DNA from 4 places in the Chryseomicrobium aureum genome. Region 1 is predicted to be linked to each of the others. Evidence: riboswitches for the same ligand, from Rfam matches in the RefSeq annotation. Region 1 holds a riboswitch; each other region holds the start of a gene.
The links. Region 1 has a riboswitch for S-adenosylmethionine ahead of ACF3OH_RS12300 (methionine biosynthesis PLP-dependent protein). Riboswitches for the same ligand answer to the same signal wherever they lie in the genome.

Region 1 (4,889 bases):
CTACCGATACCGGTATGACATGTGAGAATCATCATACGTTTGATGTGGCCAAACAAGGCTACCTTCACTTGGCGGGGACTGTGGCGAAGAGTCGTTACACAAAAGAATTGTTTAGAGCTAGACAGGCACTACTTTCAGAAACGAGATTTTTCAATCCGGTGATTTCTGAGATTGCAACGTGGATAGAAGGTGAGTCCTCTTTGTCATCACCTCTACTCGTAGACATGGGCTGCGGGGAAGGGACACATCTGGCAGGTATTCTAGAACAAGTAAAAAGTGGTCGGGGTATTGGAATAGATCTTGCGAAAGAAGGAATTCAATTAGCAACGAATCACGACGTCGATGCACTCTGGCTCGTTGCGGATTTGGCTAAATCTCCTGTTCAAGAGCACTCCGTGGATGTCGTATTAAATATTCTTTCTCCAGCAAACCATCAAGAGTTTAGACGTATACTGAAGCCTGGTGGGTACGTGGTGAAGGTGATTCCAAATGCACAGTATTTAGAGGAACTCCGGAAGTTCTTTTATGCGGGGACTGACAAAGAAACGTATGAAAACGAAGGCGCAAAAGAGCAGTTTGAGAAGACGTTGGAGACTGTTCATATCAGTCGACAGAACTATAGTGTCGAGTTGACCGATGAGCAGTGGCGCGACCTCATTGCGATGACGCCTCTTACTTGGAATGCACCACCTGAGCAAGTGAACGAGTTTATCGAACTGGCGTTACCATCAGTTACTGTGGATTTGACGGTTTTGGTCGGGAAGTTGAAGAAAAGCTAATTGGACAGGGTCCGCTCCGAGGAGCGAACCCTGTTTTTTTGCTGTAAAGTGCGTGATTAGTTTCCATAATACGACTTCGGTAGAATAAATTGCGGTTTGGGTAGAACAAATCGTGATTTGGGTAGAATAAATCTTAGTTACGTCCGATGAACGCCCGCTCACCCACCAAAACTCTCTACGAACCCCACTCCGTTCGCTTCAATATCCACGATGTTAACAAGAAAATCGCCCCGACACCGATAGAAGACGCTGGTGGAAAGGGTGCATACGGTCCAAAATAGGGTAAGAAATAATTCGAGAGACCAATTGCTGCCATGGCAAGAGCGCCTAGAACACCTGCGCCGACATATTCTTTCCAACGAGATTTCAAGCTTGCCTCTTCAAATGCGGTTTTGTGCAATTGACGGAACACTAAGCGGATCAAGAGCCAAACAATGAACACCATCAACCCAACTTGAATCAATGATGGAATCAAGTATATACGATCATCTGGCATTTCATCGAAATAGGCAATCGCAGCCATAATAACCCCGCGCGCGATAAAGTAGTATGCGAGCAACTGGAACGCCATGCGTCCCCAAAACTTCACCATGTCGCGTTTCTCTTCTTGTGGAATTTGTTCGATGACGTCATCAGCGTAAGCCTTTGGATCCTCTCCAAATACATCTTTTGCAGATTTTCCGTCTTCTTGTGCTTCAAGCAAGTGATCAAGCATATCCATCAAGATTTCTTCACTCTTTTGCTCGGACAATAGAAGCTTCGTTCGGATATAAACCATCAATTGTTCGTAATACACTTTATTAGGAACATGTAATAACTCGCGTTTTTCATTGTTCAGTTTGATTAACTCATGTGCTTTCATTCGCTTTCCTCCTTTAATAATGCATGTAGTGGGACAGACAGCAATTGCCACTCGTTGCGAATGGTTGCCAATGTGGCTTGTCCACTTTGTGTGATGGAATAGTATTTGCGATTCGGTCCAGACTCAGATGGACGCATTTCACTGACGATCAAGCCCTGTTTTTGCAACCGTAACAAGACCGGATAAATGGTGCCTTCTGGGACATCGGGAAGACCGGAATCCTGTAACTTCCTGGACAATTCATATCCATACACAGTCTGTTTATCGATAACTGCAAGAACACATCCGTCAAGAAAACCTTTCAGTAGTTGACTGCGAACTGTCATAGCGCTCCTCCTTGCTAGTTTGTAATGCAAGATAGCGGGGTGAAAAAATAGCTACTTGGTAATGCAAAGTAGTTAATTACAGTCTACTGTGTGAGAAATGGTAAGTCAACTAAAAGCTTAAAATTCTATTGACACATCTTCCTTCAATGCGTTAAAGTGGTAAAAAGCTTTGAAGACCGAACTAAATACGCAATTTCTTATCGCGAGAGGTAGAGGGACTGGCCCTACGACACCTCAGCAACCAGCTGCAAAGCAGTATGGTGCTAATTCCAGCAGAACCATTGTGTTCTGATAGATAAGAGGGATAGAATTGATTACACGCCTTCTTATTTTTAATAAGAGGGCGTTTTTCTATGCCCTCCACTACTTAGGAGGAGTAAATATGACACATCAACTAGAAACCAAACTCGCACAAGCCGGGAACCGAAGTGACTCAGCAACCGGAGCAGTGAGCCTTCCTATTCATCTCTCAACAGCCTACATCCACCCAGGAATCGGGCAATCAACGGGGTATGATTACTCGCGAACTGCTAATCCTACGCGAACTGCCCTCGAGCTAACACTGGCGGACCTTGAAAGAGGTGATCATGGTTTTGCCTTCAGTTCAGGAATGGCGGCTGTTCACGCCGTACTTCAGTTATTTAAGTTGGGTGATGAGCTAGTCGTATCCGAAGACTTATACGGAGGGAGCTATCGGTTGTTCCATCAGTTAGAAGAACGGACGGGTTTACACTTCCGTTACGTAGACACTTCAAAGCTTCAGTCAATCGAGGCTGCCATCACTGAGCGCACAAAAGCAGTGTTCATCGAATCTCCAACGAATCCATTGATGAAAGAAACAGATATTCAAGCTGTTGCCGAACTGGCAAAAGGACACGAAATCCTGCTGATCGTCGATAACACTTTCTATACACCAATTCTGCAGCAACCGATCACGCTAGGAGCAGACATTGTCATTCATAGTGCGACGAAGTATTTGGGTGGTCACAATGATGTGTTAGCAGGTGCTGTTATTACAAAAGGACAGGCACTTGGTGAGCAACTCACAATCATTCAAAATTCAATCGGGGCCGTACCTAGTCCGTTAGACTGTTGGCTATTAGTGAGAAGTCTTAAAACGTTGGGTCTCCGAGTCGAGCGCCAACAACAAAACGCACAGAAACTTGCAGAGTTCTTAACACAACACGTAGCAATTGATTCCGTCTTGTATCCAGGGAAAGGCGGAATGTTATCGTTTCGGTTACAGAAAGAAGAGTGGGTACCACAATTCCTCGAGCGTCTTACACTCATTGCATTTGCAGAAAGTCTTGGTGGAGTTGAAAGCTTCATCACCTACCCGACAACACAAACCCATGCCGATATTCCGGTAGCGGAGCGTGAACGAGTCGGAATCTGCGGAAGACTTCTTCGTTTTTCTGTAGGCATTGAACATGTGGACGATTTGAAAGCAGAACTGCAACATATTTTAGATGGGTTAGTAGGTGAAGCCGAATGAAACGACCGTTTTTGGAACAACTGCAAGACCGTGTTTTAGTGGCGGACGGGGCAATGGGCACACTGCTTTACTCGTACGGCGTCGATCACTGCAATGAAGAACTAAACCTTTCTCACCCGGAAGACGTCCTGCGTGTACATGAACAGTATATTGCAGCAGGAGCGGAAGTGATTCAGACAAACACCTACGCAGCGAATTACGTGAAACTCGCACGTTATGGTTTGCAAGAACAAGTGAAAGCCATCAATACAGCGGCAGTAAAACTTGCCAAACAAGCTGCGGGGGACGAGGTATACGTCCTTGGAACATTTGGAGGATTGCGTGGAATCAAACAAGACATTCCACTCGATGAAATCAAACGCAGTTTTAGAGAACAGCTCTATATTTTCTTAATGGAAGGCGTCGACGCACTGTTACTCGAAACGTACTACGATTTTGAAGAACTAAAAGCCGTTGTGCAAATCGCAAAGGCAGAGTGTGAGTTACCGGTTATCGCAGAAGTGTCGATGCATGAAGTGGGTGTATTGCAAAACGGCTATTCACTTGCACAAGCATTTGAAGAGTTGGAAGTTGCAGGAGCCGATGTTGTTGGTGTCAATTGTCGAATGGGTCCATTCCATATGCTGAGTGCTCTCAAGCAAGTTCCGATTCCCAAAAAGGCATTGCTCTCCGTCTATCCGAATGCGAGTCTTCCTCAAGTGGAAGAAGGTCGCTATTCGTACGCAGAAGAGTTTCACTATTTTGCAGAAATTGCGGAGGAGCTGAGACAACAAGGTGTCCACTTGATCGGAGGCTGTTGTGGAACAACGCCTGGCCATATTCAAGCAATCGCAGAAACTCTAGGCGACCGCACGCCGATTTCGACTAAACAAATCACGGCAAAAAAATCTGACCCACAAATCGAGCAAGTTTCAGCCGAGTCCCCACTACTTCAAAAAGTGCGGAAGGAAACGACAATTCTCGTGGAACTTGACCCACCAAAGCATTTAAATACCGACCGATTCTACGAAGGAATTCAAGCTCTCCATGAAGCTGGTGCCGATGCACTAACACTCGCTGACAATCCTCTAGCTTCTCCGAGAGTCGGGAATGATGCAGTGGCAGCCATCATCAAAGAACGATACGATGCCACGCCACTTGTTCATTTAACATGCCGTGATCGAAATTTGATTGGTCTCCAATCGCACTTAATGGGTCTCCATGAGCTTGGTGTACAAGACCTGCTCGCCATCACAGGAGATCCTGCCAAAATTGGGGACTTTCCGGGAGCAGCATCTGTCTACGACTTATCAAGTTTAGAACTAATCGAGCTTATCAAGCAGAACAATCGTGGATTATCATTTTCGGGGAAATCACTGGAGAGACCGACACGGTTTTCGGTGGGGGCAGCATTTAATCCGAATTACCGCCATATGGATGCCTCGATC
Region 2 (4,889 bases), 670 kb from region 1:
TCAGATTCAAAATCTTACTTGGCTCGCATCTTACGAAGTGCAAAGCGATGAACCATTTGTGAAAACCGTGTTCTTGGCGGATTTTAAAAAGGCGGATCACTTTGATGCTCTCCATGAAACGACGGCTCGCGAGTGGATGACGCTTCGAGATATTGAAAGACATCCGTTTTTGAGTTTTTATATGAAAGACGATGGGATGGAAGCAATCCTGACTCAACTAAAAAAGAAGTTCCCACTTTATAAGAAACATCGGATTCCTAGTCCAAATAGCAAAGTCCGCATACACGAAGTGACCTATTATTCTGATGAATTTCTCGTAAAGGGGTGGCTAGCTGAACCAGTTGCAGGGGCACAAGAAGCCATTGTCTATTTACGCGGAGGAATCAATCAAATCGGAAAAGTACGAGGAGCTCGAATTGCACAAATTGCAGCTCAAGGGTTTACGGTATTCGCACCGCACTATCGCGGTTCGTTTGGAGGCGAAGGAAAAGACGAGTTTGTGGGTGCCGATCGTCAAGACGCTTACGGAGCTGTTGATTATTTAGCGGCTTGCGGCTATACACGTATTCATCTGTTTGCGTTTAGTCGTGGTGGAATCATGGCCTTGTGGGCAGCGGTGAAGCGACCCGAAGTGACCTCGCTCGTGACTTGGGGAGGAGTGTCTTCCATCTATTTGACATATGAAGAACGTGTAGACATGCGCCGGATGATGAAACGCATCTACGGCGGGACCCCTAAAAGGGCTCCAGAAGCGTTTGAAGATCGTGACGTGCTACAGCAATTAGAACGTATGAATGCACCCGTTCTCATCATTCATGGGGAACTAGATACGAATGTTGGGTTTGAGCACGCGACGATTCTGGAGGAGAAATTGAAAGGTTTAAATATGCCTGTGACTACGAGGTATCTAGAAAACCACCATCACTTTGTGCCCGACCCACTGAACCGACAGATTTTACGCGAAGCGCTCGAGTGGATGCTTGAGCAGGGGCGCTGAGCGAGCGTTCATAGGACGAATTGGAGATTTCTTCTACACTACCCGTGATTTCTTCTACCCAAATCGGTTTTTATTCTACCGAAGTCATATTATGGAAACTAACTAAAGAAAATGTGCAAAAAACAAGGCCCACTCGGATTGAGTAGGCCTTGTTCTGTATGTCCAATTAAATAATTGGTCCACCTTTAGAGATGATCTCTTCAGAAACACCAGAGAACTTTTTGAAGTTCTCGCGGAAGCTATCTGCAAGTTCTTTTGCTTTTTTGTCATATGCATCTTTGTCTGCCCATGCATTGCGTGGGTTCAAGACGTCACTTGGTACGCCAGGAACTTCTTTAGGAATCGCAACGCCGAATACAGATCCTTGCTCTGTTTCTACGTTCTCAAGTTTCCCTTCGATTGCAGCGCGAACCATAGCGCGTGTGTAAGAAAGTTTCATACGCGTTCCAACGCCATACTCTCCGCCAGTCCAACCTGTATTGACAAGGTAGACGTTTGCGCCGTGCTCGTCAATTTTGTTTCCAAGCATCTCTGCGTATACAGCAGCTGGAAGTGGTAGGAATGGAGAACCGAAGCATGTTGAGAATACTGGTTGTGGGCTTGTGATCCCGCGCTCAGTTCCAGCAAGTTTTGATGTGAAGCCACTTAGGAAGTGGTACATCGCTTGTTCTTTTGTTAATTTCGAGATTGGAGGCAATACGCCAAACGCATCCGCCGTTAAGAACACGATTGTTTTTGGATGACCAGCAACAGAAGGCACCATGATGTTGTCGATGTAATCGATTGGGTAAGCAGCACGTGTATTCTCTGTTAAAGAGTTGTCATCGTAATCTGCTTCACGCGTCTCTTCGTTTACGACTACGTTCTCAAGAACAGTACCGAATTTGATTGCGTTATAGATCTCAGGCTCATTTTCTTCTGTTAGGTTGATACATTTTGCGTAGCATCCACCTTCCATATTGAAGACGCCCGTATCGGACCAACCATGCTCGTCGTCACCAATTAAATGACGGCCTTTGTCAGCAGATAAAGTTGTTTTCCCAGTTCCAGATAGACCGAAGAACAATGTAACGTCGCCTTCTTCGCCTACGTTTGCAGAACAGTGCATTGGAAGAATGCCTTGCTCCGGAAGCAAGTAGTTCATAATACCAAAGATGGATTTTTTCATCTCACCCGCATACTCCGTACCACCGATTAATACGATGCGCTCTTCAATAGACACCATGATGAACGTCTCAGAGTTCGTACCATCAACTGCAGGATCTGCTTTGAACGTTGGAGCACTCACAATTGTGAATTGTGCTTCGTGGTTAGCAAGCTCTTCAGCAGTTGGACGAATGAATAATTGATGGGCGAACAAGTTGTGCCATGCGTATTCATTGATTACTTGGATTGGTAGGCGAGACGCTTCGTCTGCACCAGCGAATCCTTTAAATAAGAAAAGAGCATCTTTTGCTTGTAGGTAATCGACAACTTTAGCATATAAGTTTTGGAATACTTCTTTTGAGATTGGGCGGTTGACTGAACCCCAATCTACTTTATCACGTGAAATATCTTCATCTACCATATATTTATCTTCTGGGGAACGCCCCGTATACTTTCCAGTTTCAGCACGTAGTGCACCAGTTGAAGTCAGCATACCTTCACCACGAGCAGTTGCTTGTTCAACAAGTTCCGCTACAGATAGTTGCGTGTGGACTTGGTCTCCCGATAATAAAGACTGAATTGCGCTTTTTGTATCGATCGATTGCATAGGTTAAATACCATCCTTAAATAGATTTTCCGAAGTGACGGAATGCTAATATGTGAATTAGTATAACACATTAAACTAAATAGTCTACACTAATACGTCACTTGACTAGTGATTTTTTTGTGGGGACTTTCACACAGTTTTTTGTTGACTTTCGATAGGTGAATGCGTATGATGGAAAATTGAACGGATACTCTTATCCCGAGCTGGTGGAGGGGTCAGGCCCTATGAAACCCGGCAACCTCAATAAGATAGAGATGCAAGACTTATTGAAAAGGTGCCCAACCTGAGACAGGGGATTCCCCTGATTGATAAGAGTGAAAGGTGCAAAGAAATCATCCTTTCCTCATTAGTGAGTGAAAGGATTTTATTATTTATGAACGCCTTCAACCATGCGCCAAATCCAAAACAGCTTCAAGTATTCTAGGCTTGCCATGGGGAATGAGTACCGGTTCAATTCACGGGAGCAATCCCGCAGGATCAAGAAGGAGGAAATATATCATGACACAACGTCGATTATTCACTTCGGAATCAGTAACAGAAGGCCATCCGGATAAGATTTGTGACCAAATCTCAGATGCGATCCTTGACGCAATCTTAACTGAAGACCCGAATGCACGTGTAGCGTGCGAAACAACTGTCACAACTGGACTTGTTCTAGTTGCTGGAGAAATTACAACATCTGCTTATGTAGACATTCAAAAAACGGTGCGTGAAACAGTTCGAGAAATCGGCTACACACGTGCAAAATTCGGTTTTGACGCAGATACATCTGCTGTTTTAACTGCAATTGATGAGCAGTCTGCAGATATCGCAGCTGGAGTAGACCGTGCACTTGAGGCACGCGAAGGGTCCATGACAGACGCTGACATCGAAGCGATCGGAGCGGGTGACCAAGGTCTGATGTTCGGATTTGCTTGTAATGAAACAGAAGAATTAATGCCACTTCCAATCAGCTTGGCGCACAAATTATCACGTCGCTTATCGGAAGTACGTAAAAACGAAACACTTGAGTACTTACGTCCAGACGGTAAAACACAAGTGACTGTTGAATACGATGAAAACGGCAAGCCAGTGCGTGTCGATACAATCGTAATTTCTACACAACACGCTCCTGAAATTACTCTAGAGCAAATTCAGTCTGATTTGAAAGAACACGTCATCAACGCAGTCGTACCGGCTGAGTGGATTGACGAAAACACGAAATACTTTATCAACCCAACTGGCCGCTTCGTAATCGGTGGACCACAAGGAGATGCTGGTTTAACTGGCCGCAAAATCATCGTTGATACGTACGGTGGTTATGCACGTCACGGTGGCGGTGCATTCTCTGGGAAAGATGCAACAAAAGTTGACCGCTCTGCAGCATATGCAGCACGTTATGTTGCGAAAAACATCGTAGCAGCGGGTCTTGCAGATAAAGTAGAAGTGCAACTTGCTTATGCAATCGGTGTAGCACAGCCAGTTTCAATCGCTGTGGATACATTCGGTACAGGAAAAGCAACAGAAGCAGACATGGTAACATGGATTCGCGAGTTGTTTGACCTACGCCCAGCGGGAATCATCAAGATGCTTAATCTTCGTCGTCCGATCTACAAGCAAACTGCTGCTTACGGACACTTTGGTCGTACAGACATCGATGTACCTTGGGAAAAAACAGACAAAGCAGCTGAGTTGAAAGCAAAAGCTGGTTTATAAAATGAGGAAACTCCCGAGGAATTTACTTCCTTGGGAGTTTTTTTATTATTCTTGCAAACCTTTATAGTATTGACCCTTTTCATGATACTCACGCACTATGCGCTCCATGTCCTTCTTATCTTCCTCGTTGACAGCCCGCACAACCTTCGCTGGCCGTCCATATGCCATCATACCAGCAGGAATCACTTTTCCTTGAGGGACGAGACTACCGGCTCCGATAAATGCACCTTCTCCGATTTCGGCACCATCTAAAATGATGGAACCCATTCCAATTAAGGCACCTTTCCGGATAGTGCAACTATGCAGTGTCACTTGATGACCGACCGTTACTTCGTCTTCTATGACAAGTGGGAACTGGGGACTTTGGTGAAGGCAACAAAGATCTTGGATGTTGACCTTACGACCAATGCGTGTCGCATTGACGTCGCCGCGAATGATAGTGTT
Region 3 (4,889 bases), 1.1 Mb from region 1:
TCCAGTATGTGATGTGCTCGTAAAATTTTATCACTTCTTAGCAAACTATGAAACTAGTTGCTCTTGAATACGTTATGATAAAGATAGAAAGGGGTTATTACCATGGAACAAAGTCGAAGCGAGCTAAGAGGTCGTAAAAAACGTCGCTCGCCATTTAAACGGATTTTTGCATTTATTTTTATTCTATTCATTGGTCTTGTTGGATACGGAATTTTTACATACTGGCAAGGCACCCAAATCGCGGACGGGGAAGCAAGTTCAGAACCGTTTGACGGAAGCGCTTATGACGGCGGAAGGATGAATGTCCTACTATTAGGTGTGGACAGCCGTGGTGAAGAGAAGTCTAGGACTGACACTATGATGGTAGCTTCGTGGGATCCTGAATCCAATGATGTTCGACTCATCTCTTTGATGCGTGATATTTATGCAGAGATTCCAGGGTATCAATCTTATAAATTAAATACGGCCTATTATCTCGGTGGAGCGGATTTGACGAGACAGACTATTGAAGGGATGTTTGGCATTCCCCTTCATCATTACGCACTCATTGACTTTACAAGTTTCGAGACGATGGTCGATATCCTTGCACCAAACGGAATCGAAATTGATGTTGAAAAAGATATGTCTGAAGAGATTGGTGTCGAACTCAAACAAGGGGTGCATCAATTGAACGGCCAAGAGTTACTAGGATATGCGCGCTTCCGAAAAGACGAAGAAGGTGATTTCGGTCGAGTGAGACGGCAACAAGTTGTCATTGAAGCACTTTCTAACGAAGTAACATCTGTCGGCAATCTTCATCGTCTTCCGAAGTTTGCGGGTGCTTTAAATGGGTACATTCAAACGGATATTACAAATACAGATAAGTTGAATTACTTGTTAGATGTGGCGCTAGGCGGAAGCCCTGAAGTAGAGCGTTTAACGATTCCTCGAGAAGGAGAATACCGCTACAATTCATACAGTCATGCAGGAAGCGTCATCGAAATTGATCAACAAGCAGCACAAGCAGCAATTGCTGAGTTCTTAGAGTAGGAGGATCTCTATGTTTGATGACAAGAAACCAGGTTTTTTTGATACACGCTTTATTCAATTTTTAGGCGGAAAAAATACAATCTTTGCTTTGTTACTGCTTCTACTGATTGGGTTGACGATTTTTATCTTTGATTTGGTATCGTTTGTCTTCAATCCATTCACCGTATTTTTAGGGAATGTCGTGTTACCGATTATTTTGGCGACTATTTTGTATTACTTGTTACGTCCGATTCTACGTTTACTTGAGAAGATGAAGATTCCCCGTATCTGGGGAATAGTGATTCTGTTCTTGGCAGTGATTGGACTGATTACACTACTTGTATTCTTAGTGTTCCCATTTTTAAAAGATCAGACCATTCGATTTGTTGAGAACTTCCCAGAAGTTTTTTCTCAACTCATTAATAACATTATAATATGGCTACAAACATCGATGTTTTCAGGGATTTATAATTCACTAGAAGCAGATATCAATCAGTGGATACAAGAGCTACCAAGTCAATTGGCGGTGTTCTTCCAAGATACGTTCGCACGTGTTGCAACGGGTATCAGTTCATTCATTGGAGCGATTACAAGTTTTGTACTTGCGATTGTTACCGTTCCATTTATCTTGTTCTATTTATTAAAAGATGGAGAAAAGTTACCACAATACTTTTTACGTCTATTGCCTCCGCGTATGCGTGAGGAGACGGCTCAAGTGTTTGCAGACATTGACCGTCAAATCAGTTCGTATATCCAGGGTCAGCTGTTAGTATCGGCAGCTATTGGAATTATGGTGTTCATCGGATTTAGCATCATCCAGATGCCATATGCAGTGTTATTAGGTGCTATTGCAATGGTGACGAGTGTGGTTCCCTATTTAGGGCCGATTATTGCAATAACACCAGCAGTAATTATTGCGCTCGTGCAGTCGCCATTCATGCTTCTCAAACTCGCTGCTGTATGGACGGTCGTGCAACTTGTTGAAGGAAAATTCATTTCTCCGCAGATTATGGGGAAAACGTTGCATATTCATCCGATTACCATCATATTCGTACTTGTAACAGCAGGTTCCTTATTTGGAGTGCCTGGCGTTATCCTTGGGATTCCAGGGTATACTATAGTTAAAGTAATCGTGACTCACTTCTTCCGGTTATTTAAAATGCGGTATAATCGTTATGAACCGGTTGTGGAGAATCACTACGAATATTTATCGAAAACGAATAAGGTGGAGTAAGTATGAACTCGTTTGAATCCCATATTGAAAAAGGTCTTATCAAAATCGATACGGTGGTCGATCACCCGTATATCGAACATGGCATCAATTTATCCGGCACCATTTACATCGAGGGACTGGAGCAGCAAGAAGAGGTAGAAGACATCCGTTTAGAAGTATGCAAGAAAGAAAAACGTGAATTGATTGCAAAACTATCCTTTGAGCCAGTCGGCAATCCGGCATCAAAAGGAACGCTCATGATTCCGTTTGAAATCATGCCGGATGAACGCTGGGTGCCAGAAGAAGGGGAAGAAGCGACACAGCTCGTATTGACTACGACTGCATTCTTCTCAGATGGAAGCAGTTTGAGCGATGAAGACGAATTGATATTTGATATCGAAGAGTAGGCTTGAACTTTACGATTGCGTTTGATACAATCGCATCAATACAAAATTGCATATTCATTATCAAGAGAAGTCGAGGGACATGGCCCGGTGACGCTTCAGCAACCTCTGTTTGACAGAAAGGTGCTTCCTCCATCAAGTGCTGACTTGGAAGATAATACTACCGACACTCTGCCCTTGTTATGGGTAGAGTGTTTTTTTAAGGAGAGAAACCAATGCCAATCAATTTGCCGAAAGATTTACCTGTAATTGAAAAACTCCGTGATGAAAATATCTTCGTGATGGACCAAGAACGCGCGCACACGCAAGATATTCGTCCACTTGAAGTACTCATTGTCAATTTGATGCCGGAAAAAGAGAAAACCGAGCATCAGTTACTGCGTTTACTTGGAAATACGCCACTTCAGACGAATGTGACATTTTTACGTATGGCTAGTTATCAACCGAAAAATGTCAGTAGCAGTCACTTGGATCAGTTTTATAAAGTATTCGAGGATATCAAAGACCGACGATTTGACGGAATGATTGTGACGGGCGCGCCGGTCGAGCAAATGCCCTTTGAAGAAGTGGCCTACTGGCCTGAGATTGTGACCTTGTTATTTTGGGCGAAGACGCATGTGACATCAACGTTATCGATTTGCTGGGGAGCTCAGGCCGTGCTTTATCACGAGTTTACTATCGAGAAAGAAGATTTACCGAAGAAATGTTCGGGAGTTTACCCACACTCGTTGTTAACACCTCATAGTCCGCTTGTTCGCGGATTCAATGATACGTTCTTGGCACCGCACTCTCGTCATACGACGGTCAGTTACGAAAAACTCTTGAAGCAGCCAGCCCTTGAAGTAGTAGCAGTTTCAGATCAAGCGGGTGTGTTTTTGGTGCAATCAAAAGACCAACGCCACATCATGGCAACTGGTCATTTAGAATATGATGCGACGACATTACGAGATGAATATGAGCGAGACATCGCAAAAGGATTGGAGTGCGAAGTGCCAGAGAATTATTTTCCTGATGATGACCCAACAAAAGATCCTCAAAACACGTGGCGTTCTCACACCCATTTATTGTTCTCGAATTGGTTAAATTATTATGTCTACCAGCAGACCCCTTTTGAGTGGAGCACTTCGTCATGAGCTTTGAAGAAAAGATCCGGGTTGCGTTCGGAAAGAGAGGCGAGGTGTGGCTAGTAGAACTCCCGAAACAACTTGAGAAGATCGCTCGTTTACATAAATTGACTGGACTGACGCCATTTTCGAACCTGTCCTACAATTATGTGGCCCGAGCAACGATGAAGGGGAAGTCTGTTGTCTTGAAGGTTGGTATTCCCGGTACTGATTTCACAAATGAAGCAGTTGCTATGCAGGTCTTTGGAACGTTTGGAGTACCACAGCTCTTGTTTGAAAATACCGACTCCGGCTACTATATTATGGAAAATATATCGCCTGGTTATACACTAAATGTCCGATTTCCCGACACGAGAACGAGTGTTCGATTATTTGTGGAGCAGTGGAGGAGGTTACATGACACGCAGGTGCCAACTACCGATTTGAATCAGTTACCACAAATTGAGCGATGGTTTGAAAGTTTAGAGACTCACTATGATGCGATTCCTGAAGATTGGCGATTAGAAGCAAAACGCGCTAAACAAAGAATTCATGAGTTGCATCAAACGACGATTTTACATGGAGATTTGCATCATGAGAACATTTTGTGGGATGATTTGCGTGGATTTGTCATCATTGATCCAAAAGGCGTCGTTGGTCATAGATATTATGATTGTGTGCAATTTTTATTTAATAAGAACAAGAACTTGGTTGAATTTAAATTAAAAGTTGAATTGTTGATTGATGAGCATGGATTTGAAGAGAATTTATTAGTGGATGCAATCAAAGCATTAGGAACGGTGTATTATGCATGGATGGTCGAAGATAGAGATCCCGTGGTTGGTGAACGAGTTGAAATGCTTGATTGGATTATGAGTAAATAGTGGATGATAGGAGACCAAGTAGTGAGGTCTCCATTGTTATTTTTTAAAATTAGTTTCCATAATATATATTATCTAAAGTTAAGTTTCATTAAGTAGTATACTTGAAACAATGAGATATTTGAGAAAAAATAAGATTTCATGCATGTGAAATTTCATCCAGTTTATCTAATCAACTAATGAAAAATCGTTGGATATTTTGATAGTTACCTTGAGCGACGAAAAGTTTAATTCTAGCGACGAAAATCGTGATAACTGCGACGCAAATTCAAACTTGAGC
Region 4 (4,889 bases), 390 kb from region 1:
AAGAATCGACAAGCGCTCGATTGATTAACCAAATAAGCTACGAAACATTTCTAAAGTTTAAGAAAAAACCCACCACAGCTAAGGGGGTCAAAGCTGCAGTGGGTGGGTGCCCTTATTGGAAATAGGTATTCATTTTGTCAAACATCGCTTGCGTCTCTTCCGCCGTCTTGCGGATGATGAACATGCTACCTTTGAACTCTTTGTTGATCGCTTCTTCTACTTCAGGATGTTGATACAATTCAACAATCTTTAAGTAGTTTTCGTTGTCTGCTTCATCTGCACGAGATGCGATGATATTGATGTACGGCTCGATGGACTCGGATTCTGTATCTTCATACACAACAGCGTCTTCAGCTGGAATAAGACCTGCTTGTACGGCCACACCATTGTTGATTAAGGCAATGGCAACGTCCGGAAGAACACGTGCTGTCTGTTGGGGTTCCATAGCGACAAATTCAAGCTCTAACGGGTTTGATGTGATTTTGTCTAAGTCTCCAGTGATCCCAAAATCGTCAGCTAGTTCAATCACACCTGCTTCTTGCAGAAGGTTCAGTGCGCGTGGAAGTGTTGATGCATCATTTGGAATGGCGACTTGATCACCTTTTTGCAATTCATCTAGTGACTCGATTTTATCTGAATACACACCAAGTGGCGCAAATACCGTTGTACCAACAGGTGCCAAGTCTTCCCCAGATTCCGCCACAAAGTTTGAGAAGAACGAGATCGTCTGGAACGCGTTCAAATCAATGTCCCCTGCTGCAAGTGCTTTGTTCGGCATGATGTAATCTGTGAATTCTACTACTTCTAAATCAATGCCTTCCTCTTTTGCAAGTTCTACGATGACCGGCCATTGCGGGCTATCCGCACCGTTCACCCCAATTTTGATTGTCTCTTCTGACCCATCGGCTGAGTTACAAGCTGCAAGTGTTAGAGCAGCTGTGGCAGCAAGTGCTGCAAGTTTTAGTCGTTTCATTTTTTAATCTCCTATCGTCTCATAATTTTTTTGGATAATGTATTGCCAAGCCACTGGGCGAGTTGCACCAGAAGAATCAAGATAATCACCGTCACGACCATGACGCTCGTATCAAAACGTTGGTAGCCGTATGTAATCGCGATGTGCCCGAGACCACCACCACCGACATATCCGGCCACTGCCGAGAAATCGATCAAGCTGACTGTCACAAACGTGAGACCAAGAATCAGTGGTCCAAGCGCTTCCGGAATCAAAACGGTAAAGACGATTTGGAACGGGCTCGCCCCCATCGCTTTCGCTGCTTCAATGACACCCGGGTCGATACTCAGTAAGTTCTGTTCAACGATACGCGCGACACTGAATGTTGCCATGATGGCCATCGGGAACACAGCAGCTCCCACACCAATTGTCGTCCCCATTACGAGGCGTGTCACTGGCATCAAGAATACGAGGAACACGATAAATGGAATCGGCCGAATCACATTGATCAGTAAGTTGAGAAGGCCGTATAACAAGCGATTTTCTAAGATATTGCCTTGGCGAGAGACGAATAAAGCGAGTCCCACCAATACGCCTAAAATCGAACCGAGAATCAGAGTCAGGATGACCATCGTGATCGTCTCGCCAGTTGCTTCTATGATGCGCTGATAAAATGTACTCCACTCAACTTTCATGGATGATCACCTCCTTGATGTCGACAACGTCTGCTAGTTCACGGATCACGTTTTGAATCGCGGTCGTCTCTCCTTTGAAGGAAACGACTAGGTTTCCTAGCAACTGATTTTGGATCTCTCGAACAGCGCCGTACACAACGTTAAAGTGGACATTGTGTTGCTGTGAGATTTTTGAAAGAAGCGGCTGACTCGTCGCACTTCCGGTAAACGTTACTTGGTAGATGTGCTCATCTCCCGCTGCTCGCCATTCTTTTAGCAATTCTTGAGAAGGAAGGTCTTTATTGACCGACTGGATAAACCGTTTTGTCGTCGGATGGGACGGGTTTGTGAAGACATCGAAGACTTCCCCGTGCTCGATGACGTGTCCGTTTTCCATAATCGCCACTCGGTTGCAAATGGTTGAAATGACGTTCATCTCGTGTGTAATCAAGAGCACTGTGATGCCGAATTCTTGATTGACGCGCTTCAAAAGTTTCAAGATGTCCTCTGTCGTTTCCGGATCAAGTGCGGACGTTGCTTCGTCGCAAATTAGGATTTCCGGGTTCGTTGCAAGAGCTCGCGCAATCCCAACGCGTTGCTTTTGCCCCCCCGAGAGTTGCTCAGGATAGTTATCTGCTTTATCAGATAGGCCAACGAATTCAAGTAACTCTTTTGTGCGTCTTGTGATTTCCGCTTTTGGCGTGCCTTCAAGTTTCAACGGATAGGCAACATTCCCTGCAACAGTGCGGGATGTGAACAAGTTAAAGTTCTGAAAGATCATCCCGATTCGTCGACGTTGCAAGCGAAGTTGTTTGGCTTTTAGAGATGTGATGTCGGTATCATTGATTTTGATGACGCCACTCGTCGGCTTCTCTAGAAGGTTCACGAGGCGAAGGAGCGTGCTCTTACCAGCTCCACTAAACCCGATGATGCCGAATATGTCGCCTTTTTTGACGTCGAGCGTGACGTTTTGGACGGCGTGCACATCACGCTTCCCGACTTTGAATGTTTTGGATACGTTTTGGAATGTAATCATGGTGGACTTCCCTACTTTCTTGCTAGAGTGCATAAAAAAAGACCTTCATCTCTTAAGAACATAAGAAATGAAAGCCATGAAAAAGCCTCTCAGTCTTATCTCTCAAGTGGTGGACACTTGCAGGATTTGGCACTGACGCATGCGCGCTTTGCCGAGACTTCACAGGGCCTGTCCCTCCGTCTCTCGTGATAAGAATTGCTGGTATGTAGTTTTGAATTTAGTTCGTCTTGCTAACTGTTTCACAGTCTAAAGCATCAAAGTTTTGTCGTCAATAGTAATTTTACTAATTTTTTTAGTAGTCTGACTATGTAAGCGGTTGCTTTGTTGGTACGACGCGGATAGTTTTTTATTAGTTTTATTGAAAATTCTTTAAAAAGCATTATTTTGATTTCCTAGATGTGAACAAGCTATCTAATAAAAATCAGCTTCCTTTCTAGTACAGAAAGGAGGCTCGTCTCATGTAAGCACGTTCGATTTGTATTTTGTCAGCAACTGCTGTGGAATGTGGCAGTAATCATCCGGACAGCGAGCAAGACGGTCTTGGTGTTCTTCTGCACTTCGTACATAATTGGTAAGCGGCAGAACTTCTACAGCAATTCGGTCCTCATCTTCACGTTTCTTGATGAACGCCTTGGCCTGCTCTACATGTTTTGGGTCTATACTATACACCCCAGTTCGATACTTCTCCCCGACGTCTTCTCCTTGTTTGTTGATACTGTATGGATCGATGATTTCAAAAAGATAGCCCATCAACTCGTCGACAGATACCACATCTGGATGAAAAGTCGTTTTTACACATTCCGCATATCCGTCATATTCCCCGTCTAACGTTTGAGAAGTTCCATTTGCTCTTCCTGCTTCAGTCGAGACAATCCCTGGCAACGTCTTCACAAATGCCTGCACGCCCCATAGGCATCCCCCTGCTAAATAAATCGTCTGCATGCAAAATCTCCCCTTGTACTTCAATTAGAATAGAGATTAAATCATTAGTTAGTTATTTCTATTATCTCATAACACCCTAAAATTCTTTAGTAGATGATGTAAAGTCAGATAGTTTATGAATTCATCCGTCAAAATGACTGCAAACGGAACGGTCTATATAGCTACTAAAAATTAAATAGTTTTCAGGTTTCCTTTGACTAAAAACCGATTTTCCCTGTGTTACGTAAGCTTTTACATTGACGTCACATTTCCTTTACATTCAGTTGATATCGTTGCCGTGTACCAAACAAAAGGAGGAAATGTGTATGAAAAAACAGCTTGTAACAGCCGCTTTGGTGGGAGGACTTGTCGTATCCGGGATCAGTGTCAATGTGACAATGGATTACGCAGAAGCACGGAATGATAACGCTCATAATGGGAAAGTCAAAAATGTAATTTATATGATTCCAGACGGCTACAGTGCCGCCTATGCAACGAACTACCGTTGGTTCAAAGGCGAAGACTCTTCTTTTGATCCATATGTAAAAGGTCTAATCAAAACCTACTCAGCAGATACAGAAGTGACGGACTCAGCTGCTGCTGGGACGGCGATGGCAACAGGTGTAAAAACGAATAACGGGATGGTCGGTGTGACACCCGATGGCAAAGAAGTCGACTCTATCTTAGATGCGGCAGAAGCTGCGAAGAAATCTACAGGGCTAGTTGCCACTTCTACAATCACACACGCGACGCCAGCTGTGTTTGGCGCAAGTGTCGCATCACGCGGTGATGAATCGTCGATTGCCCCGCAATATTTTGAGAACGATGTGGACGTGCTCCTCGGAGGAGGCCGTGACTACTTCGTTTCACTAGAAGAAGGTGGTAAACAACCTGCCGGAAACTTAGTGGAAACTGCTCAGAATGATGGCTATGAGTATGTGACCTCTCGTGAAGAGTTACTAAAAGCGAAGAGTGGAAAACTACTCGGTTTATTTGCAGACGACGCAATGGCTCCTGAACTGGAGCGCGGTGAAACGGATCAGCCAAGTCTGGCCGAGATGACGGATGTCGCAATCCAAGCATTGAAAAAAGACAAAGACGGTTTCTTCTTAATGATAGAAGGCTCACAAATTGACTGGGCGGGTCATGCACATGATGCAGCTTGGGCGATGACAGACTCCCAAGCATTCGATGAAGCTGTTGCTGCTGCTCTTGAATTTGCGAAAAAAGATGGCAATACACTTGTCGTCGTTGCAGGGGATCATGACACAGGTGGCATGTCCGTCGGTTCCAACAGTGTGTACGA

Region 2: it holds a riboswitch for S-adenosylmethionine, as region 1 does, so the genes downstream of both, metK (methionine adenosyltransferase) here and ACF3OH_RS12300 (methionine biosynthesis PLP-dependent protein) in region 1, are expected to answer to the same signal.
Region 3: it holds a riboswitch for S-adenosylmethionine, as region 1 does, so the genes downstream of both, metA (homoserine O-succinyltransferase) here and ACF3OH_RS12300 (methionine biosynthesis PLP-dependent protein) in region 1, are expected to answer to the same signal.
Region 4: it holds a riboswitch for S-adenosylmethionine, as region 1 does, so the genes downstream of both, ACF3OH_RS00300 (methionine ABC transporter ATP-binding protein) here and ACF3OH_RS12300 (methionine biosynthesis PLP-dependent protein) in region 1, are expected to answer to the same signal.

Annotation. Positions count from the first base shown of each region.
Region 1 covers NZ_CP171117.1:2,356,392-2,361,280, reverse strand. Annotated here, with positions in the region: gene ACF3OH_RS12315 (putative RNA methyltransferase) at 1-779, shown strand, start outside; gene ACF3OH_RS12310 (DUF1129 family protein) at 955-1,641, opposite strand; gene ACF3OH_RS12305 (PadR family transcriptional regulator) at 1,638-1,967, opposite strand; SAM riboswitch class I at 2,162-2,269, shown strand; gene ACF3OH_RS12300 (methionine biosynthesis PLP-dependent protein) at 2,350-3,462, shown strand; gene ACF3OH_RS12295 (bifunctional homocysteine S-methyltransferase/methylenetetrahydrofolate reductase) at 3,459-4,889, shown strand, end outside.
Region 2 covers NZ_CP171117.1:1,686,907-1,691,795, reverse strand. Annotated here, with positions in the region: gene ACF3OH_RS08805 (prolyl oligopeptidase family serine peptidase) at 1-997, shown strand, start outside; gene pckA (phosphoenolpyruvate carboxykinase (ATP)) at 1,164-2,750, opposite strand; SAM riboswitch class I at 2,941-3,065, shown strand; gene metK (methionine adenosyltransferase) at 3,246-4,445, shown strand; gene ACF3OH_RS08790 (gamma carbonic anhydrase family protein) at 4,491-4,889, opposite strand, start outside.
Region 3 covers NZ_CP171117.1:1,303,089-1,307,977, forward strand. Annotated here, with positions in the region: gene ACF3OH_RS06885 (LCP family protein) at 103-1,029, shown strand; gene ACF3OH_RS06890 (AI-2E family transporter) at 1,040-2,242, shown strand; gene ACF3OH_RS06895 (sporulation protein) at 2,245-2,628, shown strand; SAM riboswitch class I at 2,683-2,786, shown strand; gene metA (homoserine O-succinyltransferase) at 2,841-3,758, shown strand; gene ACF3OH_RS06905 (aminoglycoside phosphotransferase family protein) at 3,755-4,612, shown strand.
Region 4 covers NZ_CP171117.1:49,001-53,889, reverse strand. Annotated here, with positions in the region: gene ACF3OH_RS00315 (hypothetical protein) at 1-24, shown strand, start outside; gene ACF3OH_RS00310 (MetQ/NlpA family ABC transporter substrate-binding protein) at 113-973, opposite strand; gene ACF3OH_RS00305 (methionine ABC transporter permease) at 985-1,647, opposite strand; gene ACF3OH_RS00300 (methionine ABC transporter ATP-binding protein) at 1,637-2,662, opposite strand; SAM riboswitch class I at 2,755-2,857, opposite strand; gene ACF3OH_RS00295 (peptide-methionine (S)-S-oxide reductase) at 3,119-3,604, opposite strand; gene ACF3OH_RS00290 (alkaline phosphatase) at 3,910-4,889, shown strand, end outside.